DNA from 2 places in the Psychrobacillus sp. FSL H8-0510 genome. Region 1 is predicted to be linked to the other one. Evidence: a T-box and tRNA genes for the amino acid it is inferred to sense, from the RefSeq annotation. Region 1 holds a T-box; the other holds one or more tRNA genes.
What was found. The T-box of region 1 lies ahead of ileS (isoleucine--tRNA ligase). A T-box ahead of a tRNA ligase gene usually reads a tRNA of that ligase, here a tRNA-Ile.
Positions count from the first base shown of each region.

Region 2: it has a tRNA-Ile gene. The T-box ahead of ileS (isoleucine--tRNA ligase) is inferred to sense a tRNA for this amino acid. The anticodon was not compared.

Region 1 is NZ_JBBOYZ010000001.1:1,199,535-1,202,718, forward strand. It holds gene MHI40_RS05760 (YlmH family RNA-binding protein) at 1-788, shown strand, start outside; gene MHI40_RS05765 (DivIVA domain-containing protein) at 887-1,396, shown strand; T-box leader at 1,446-1,667, shown strand; gene ileS (isoleucine--tRNA ligase) at 1,742-3,184, shown strand, end outside.
Region 2 is NZ_JBBOYZ010000001.1:2,608,476-2,611,659, reverse strand. It holds rRNA gene MHI40_RS13275 (23S ribosomal RNA) at 1-478, shown strand, start outside; rRNA gene rrf (5S ribosomal RNA) at 600-715, shown strand; tRNA gene MHI40_RS13265 (tRNA-Val) at 741-816, shown strand; tRNA gene MHI40_RS13260 (tRNA-Thr) at 830-905, shown strand; tRNA gene MHI40_RS13255 (tRNA-Lys) at 912-984, shown strand; tRNA gene MHI40_RS13250 (tRNA-Leu) at 1,009-1,093, shown strand; tRNA gene MHI40_RS13245 (tRNA-Gly) at 1,111-1,185, shown strand; tRNA gene MHI40_RS13240 (tRNA-Leu) at 1,201-1,289, shown strand; tRNA gene MHI40_RS13235 (tRNA-Arg) at 1,305-1,381, shown strand; tRNA gene MHI40_RS13230 (tRNA-Pro) at 1,387-1,463, shown strand; tRNA gene MHI40_RS13225 (tRNA-Ala) at 1,476-1,551, shown strand; tRNA gene MHI40_RS13220 (tRNA-Met) at 1,577-1,650, shown strand; tRNA gene MHI40_RS13215 (tRNA-Ile) at 1,657-1,733, shown strand; tRNA gene MHI40_RS13210 (tRNA-Ser) at 1,744-1,836, shown strand; tRNA gene MHI40_RS13205 (tRNA-Met) at 1,889-1,963, shown strand; tRNA gene MHI40_RS13200 (tRNA-Asp) at 1,967-2,042, shown strand; tRNA gene MHI40_RS13195 (tRNA-Phe) at 2,117-2,192, shown strand; tRNA gene MHI40_RS13190 (tRNA-Gly) at 2,199-2,272, shown strand; tRNA gene MHI40_RS13185 (tRNA-Ile) at 2,280-2,356, shown strand; tRNA gene MHI40_RS13180 (tRNA-Asn) at 2,361-2,435, shown strand; tRNA gene MHI40_RS13175 (tRNA-Ser) at 2,441-2,531, shown strand; tRNA gene MHI40_RS13170 (tRNA-Glu) at 2,538-2,609, shown strand; gene MHI40_RS13165 (hypothetical protein) at 2,819-3,184, shown strand, end outside.

The DNA of each region.
Region 1 (3,184 bases):
TGGAAAATGTATTGCAACATTTTAGAAAAGAAGAACAGCCTTTTATTGAGCAGGTTGTAAGTATGATGCGGGAAGTAGAGGACCGATATGCACCTAAGTTAACGGACTTTCTAGATCCTAGGCAGCAATTTATAGTAGACTCGATTCGTAGACAATATGAAGATATTGGTTCTAGCGCTGAAGGTGCATTAGAGGATGCGGAGAGAAGAAGAGTTCTATTGTTTCCTTCCTATTATGTGCCATCGGAAATTGATTTCTCTATGAGAGTAGTTGAGGTCCATTACCCTACTAAATTTGTAACGTTAAAACATAAGGACGTGCTTGGTTCGATGATGTCCTTAGGGATTGATCGTAGTAAATTTGGAGATATACGTGTACAAGATGGTGCCATTCAGTTCGTGGTAGCTTTAGAGGTACTGGATTATGTACGAGCTAATTTTACATCTATTGGAAAAGTGAAAGTTCATATCGATGATGTAGGAAATCCACAAGACTATTTTGTTCAACAGGAGGAATGGATGACTGAGACCTTAACGGTAAGCTCACTCCGTTTAGACACTGTAATTGCCTCAATTTTTAATATTTCTCGTCAAAAGTCTGCATCTCTTATTCAAAGTGGGAAAGTCAAAGTGAACTGGTCCGAGAAAGATCAAGTATCCCTTGAATTACAAGAACTCGATCTCATTTCTATAAGAGGACATGGAAGAGTGAAATTAATCATGATGGAAGGCAGGACAAAAAAAGATAAAATTCGATTACAAATAGGTAGATTAGAACTAAAAAATTAATTTTTATAAGAATATTTCAAATATAGATGTATTCAATCTCGTAGAAATGTATAATGGGAGAAAGAATACAAGTTTAGTAAAGTGAAGGAGATGTTAAAATGCCACTAACACCACTTGATATACATAACAAGGAATTTAGTAAAGGATTTAGAGGGTACAATGAAGATGAAGTAAATGAATTCCTTGACCAAATAATGAAAGACCTTGAAATTTTGACGAAAGAAAAAAAAGAATTAGAAACAAAGCTTAAAACATCAAGCGAACAGGTTGGTCATTTTACTTCGATTGAAGAAACACTACATAAATCCATTGTCGTTGCTCAGGAGGCTGCAGAAGAAGTCCGTCGCAATTCACAAAAAGAAGCGAAGCTGATTGTGAAAGAGGCAGAGAAAAATGCTGACCGAATCGTTAATGAAGCTTTAACGAAAGCTAGAAGAATTGCGATGGAAATAGAGGATCTCAAGAAACAATCAAAAGTTTTCCGCAATCGCTTTAAAATGTTAGTAGAAGCACAGTTAGACTTGATCAATACTGATGATTGGAATCATTTAATGCAATATGATGTGGATACAGAAGTAATTGATCGACTATCTATAACAGAAGATTAACATTTCTTGACTCATCGCCATACTTTACCTATAATAATTTCATATCATATAATATGCGTAGAAAAAGACGTCTAAATTTGTTTTTGATAAAGCGACCTGAGGATGGTGAGAGCTCAGGAATATAAACTCTTTAGATTATCACTTTGGAGCAAGGGCACTGAACTTTTTAGTAAGTGTCTTCGGTTAGTGCCCCGTTATGGCATTCTAAGCGGCGATTTTTTGAGAAATCGCAAGTAGGGTGGTACCGCGAGCATAACTCCTCGTCCCTTTTTGGGATGTGGAGTTTTTTTGTTTACGTGTAGATTAATACAATTTTTACGTTTTTACTAATTAGGAGGTAATAAGATGGAATACAAAGATACGTTATTAATGCCTAAGACAGCTTTCCCAATGCGTGGAAACTTACCAGTGAAAGAGTTAGAAATCCAAGCGAAATGGGCAGAGCAGGATATCTATAAAAAAGTACAGGATCATACTAAAGATCGACCATTTTTTGTACTGCATGATGGACCACCGTACGCAAATGGTGATCTTCATATGGGTCACGCATTAAACAAAGTATTGAAAGATATGATTGTCCGTCATAAGTCTATGACAGGTTTCCACGCACCATATGTTCCAGGTTGGGATACACATGGTCTTCCAATCGAGCAAGCATTAACAAATAAAGGTGTGAAACGTAAAGAACTGTCTTTAGCAGAGTTTAGAAAGCTTTGTGAAGAGTATGCTTATCAACAAATTGATAATCAACGCTCGCAGTTCAAACGTCTGGGTGTTCGTGGTGACTGGGAAAATCCATATGTTACATTGACTCCTGATTTTGAATCACGTCAAATCGAAGTATTCGGTGCGATGGCTAAAAAAGGATACATTTATAAAGGATTAAAGCCTGTTTACTGGTCACCTTCTAGTGAATCAGCATTAGCAGAAGCTGAAATTGAATACCAAGATAAAAAATCACCATCTATCTATGTAAGCTTTAAGGTAACGGAAGGTAAAGGAGTTCTTGAAGAAGGAACAAAGTTTATCATTTGGACTACAACACCTTGGACTATTCCTGCGAACTTAGCTATTTCTTTACATCCAAAAGTGGAGTATGCAGTTGTCGAAACGAATGGTTCTAAGTTTGTTGTTGCATTAGATTTAGTAAAAGCTGTTGCAGAAGAATTAGGCTGGGAAGAATACACAGTAGAGCGTACACTATTAGGTCAAGAAATGGATCGATTAGTTGCAAAACATCCATTATACGATCGTGATTCTCTTATCATTCTTGGGGAGCATGTAACAACTGAATCTGGTACTGGTTGTGTTCATACAGCACCTGGTCACGGGGAAGATGACTTTTATGTTGGTAAAGCTTATGGATTAGATGTCCTTTGTCCAGTGGATGACCGCGGTGTTATGACTGCTGAAGCACCAGGTTTTGAAGGGTTATTTTATGATACAGCTAACAAAGCAATTACAGAAGCTCTAGAAGCTGCTGGTGCACTTGAGAAACTTACATTCTTTACGCATTCATATCCACATGACTGGCGTACAAAAAAACCAGTTATTTATCGTGCTACTGCTCAATGGTTTGCTTCAATTGAGGCATTTAGAGATGAATTACTACAAGCAATTCGAGATACAAAATTTACTCCTGCATGGGGAGAGACTCGTCTATTTAACATGATTCGTGATCGTGGAGACTGGTGTATTTCTCGACAACGTGTATGGGGAGTTCCAATTCCGGTATTTTATGGGGAAGATGGAGAACCAATCCTGACAGAAGAGACGATTTCACATGTT
Region 2 (3,184 bases), 1.4 Mb from region 1:
CTCAACGGATAAAAGCTACCCCGGGGATAACAGGCTTATCTCCCCCAAGAGTCCACATCGACGGGGAGGTTTGGCACCTCGATGTCGGCTCATCGCATCCTGGGGCTGTAGTCGGTCCCAAGGGTTGGGCTGTTCGCCCATTAAAGCGGTACGCGAGCTGGGTTCAGAACGTCGTGAGACAGTTCGGTCCCTATCCGTCGTGGGCGTAGGAAATTTGAGAGGAGCTGTCCTTAGTACGAGAGGACCGGGATGGACACACCGCTGGTGTACCAGTTGTTCTGCCAAGAGCATCGCTGGGTAGCTATGTGTGGACGGGATAAGTGCTGAAAGCATCTAAGCACGAAGCCCCCCTCAAGATGAGATTTCCCATTACGCAAGTAAGTAAGATCCCTCAAAGACGATGAGGTAGATAGGTTCGGGGTGGAAGCGTGGCGACACGTGCAGCTGACGAATACTAATCGATCGAGGACTTAACCAAATTTGTTTAACGTAACAATGTCGTTTATCCAGTTTTGAAAGAATAAAATTTTTTTAAAATAACTCTTGTAATATTCTACAGAGTTGGTATAATAAAACTTGTCTTTCAATAATTATTCAAGTCTAGTGATGATGGCGAAGAGGTCACACCCGTTCCCATACCGAACACGGAAGTTAAGCTCTTCAGCGCCGATGGTAGTTGGGGGGTTCCCCCTGTGAGAGTAGGACGTCGCTGGGCTTGCAATAAATACATAACTTACCCAGGAGGATTAGCTCAGCTGGGAGAGCATCTGCCTTACAAGCAGAGGGTCGGCGGTTCGAGCCCGTCATCCTCCACCATATATTTACTCCTGCCGGAGTAGCTCAACTGGTAGAGCAACTGACTTGTAATCAGTAGGTTGAGGGTTCAAGTCCTTTCTCCGGCACCATTTTCCGAGCCATTAGCTCAGTTGGTAGAGCATCTGACTTTTAATCAGAGGGTCGTAGGTTCGAATCCTACATGGCTCATCACTTTTTCAGTGAATTATGTATGCGGGTGTGGCGGAACTGGCAGACGCACTAGACTTAGGATCTAGCGCCGCAAGGCGTGGGGGTTCGACTCCCTTCACCCGCACCATTTAATTTAATAACCGAGCGGAAGTAGTTCAGTGGTAGAACACCACCTTGCCAAGGTGGGGGTCGCGAGTTCGAACCTCGTCTTCCGCTCCAAAGATTCACTAAAGTGCCGGGGTGGCGGAACTGGCAGACGCACAGGACTTAAAATCCTGCGGTAGGTGACTACCGTACCGGTTCGATTCCGGTCCTCGGCACCACTTTTTTGAAACATTGCGCTCGTAGCTCAATTGGATAGAGCACTTGACTACGAATCAAGAGGTTGCAGGTTCGAGTCCTGCCGAGCGCACCATATAACGGGAAGTAGCTCAGCTTGGTAGAGCACTTGGTTTGGGACCAAGGGGTCGCAGGTTCGAATCCTGTCTTCCCGACCAGTTATTATTTATGGGGCCTTAGCTCAGCTGGGAGAGCGCCTGCCTTGCACGCAGGAGGTCAGCGGTTCGATCCCGCTAGGCTCCACCATTTATAAAATTAGTTTGAAAATCATGGCGGTGTAGCTCAGTTGGCTAGAGCACTCGGTTCATACCCGAAAGGTCGTGGGTTCGACTCCCTCTGCCGCCATCTTAAGGACCTTTAGCTCAGTTGGTTAGAGCAGACGGCTCATAACCGTCCGGTCGCAGGTTCGAGTCCTGCAAGGTCCACCAACAATGTCTTGGAGGAATACCCAAGTTCGGCTGAAGGGATCGGTCTTGAAAACCGACAGGCGGGTCATACCGCGCGGGGGTTCGAATCCCTCTTCCTCCTCCATTTTTATCTTATTGTTTGTGGAAGTAATAATAATCCTTAAGTATTTTATTGTCGCGGGGTGGAGCAGTGGTAGCTCGTCGGGCTCATAACCCGAAGGTCGCAGGTTCAAATCCTGTCCCCGCAACCAAATGGTCCCGTGGTGTAGCGGTTAACATGCCTGCCTGTCACGCAGGAGATCGCCGGTTCGATCCCGGTCGGGACCGCCATTTATTTAATAATATTAATACATATCAATTGTAAATATAGCCTAAACAATTAGCTTTTATTTTAAGATTGAAGAGGCTCAGTAGCTCAGTCGGTAGAGCAAAGGACTGAAAATCCTTGTGTCGGCGGTTCGATTCCGTCCTGAGCCACCATTTAATGCGGGTGTAGTTTAGTGGTAAAACCTCAGCCTTCCAAGCTGATGATGAGAGTTCGATTCTCTTCACCCGCTCCAAAATAATGGGCCTATAGCTCAGCTGGTTAGAGCGCACGCCTGATAAGCGTGAGGTCGATGGTTCGAGTCCATTTAGGCCCACCATTATTCCGAAGTAGCTCAGTGGTAGAGCAATCGACTGTTAATCGATTGGTCGTAGGTTCGAGTCCTACCTTCGGAGCCATATATGGGGAAGTACTCAAGTGGCTGAAGAGGCGCCCCTGCTAAGGGTGTAGGTCGGGCAACCGGCGCGAGGGTTCAAATCCCTCCTTCTCCGCCATATATTGGCCCCTTGGTCAAGCGGTTAAGACACCGCCCTTTCACGGCGGTAACACGGGTTCGAATCCCGTAGGGGTCATACTCAAAAAAAGGTAACCAATCATTGGTTACCTTTTTTTATGTTTAACTTTTATTTTATTCCTTTCCCTTTTTCTATGTATGGAAAGGTCAGTCAATAGAATGTATACAACATAATGACCAGTGATACCGCATGAATAATGAACCTAAGGTTATATTTATAGTGGTTTTAAAATATGATATAATTTCCAATGAAGGGAGAGGTTATAGTTGTTTCAAAAATTTAGTAAAGTTATGCTCATACTTGTACTAGCGGTAGGCTTCACAAGCTTAGGTAACATGCAAGCAGACGCAGCTACAAACAAAGTTATGTGGGGAAAAACAGAGTTAAAACAAGGGCAAATAGGTAAAGTAACAATTCTTGCAGACACGAATTTAGTTAAAGTTGGCTCCAATGGATCACTTAATAAAGTACGCACACTAAAAAAAGGTGATGAATATAGAGTCTATACGTATAAGGGAACAAATGGTGGCTTATATGGAGTAGGGGCAAGTAGTTTCGTACAAAAAGGTTCTAAAGTGAAATATGAAACTCCATCTAAAAGTAAGCTAGCTTTGCTTAATAAAGAAGTAATT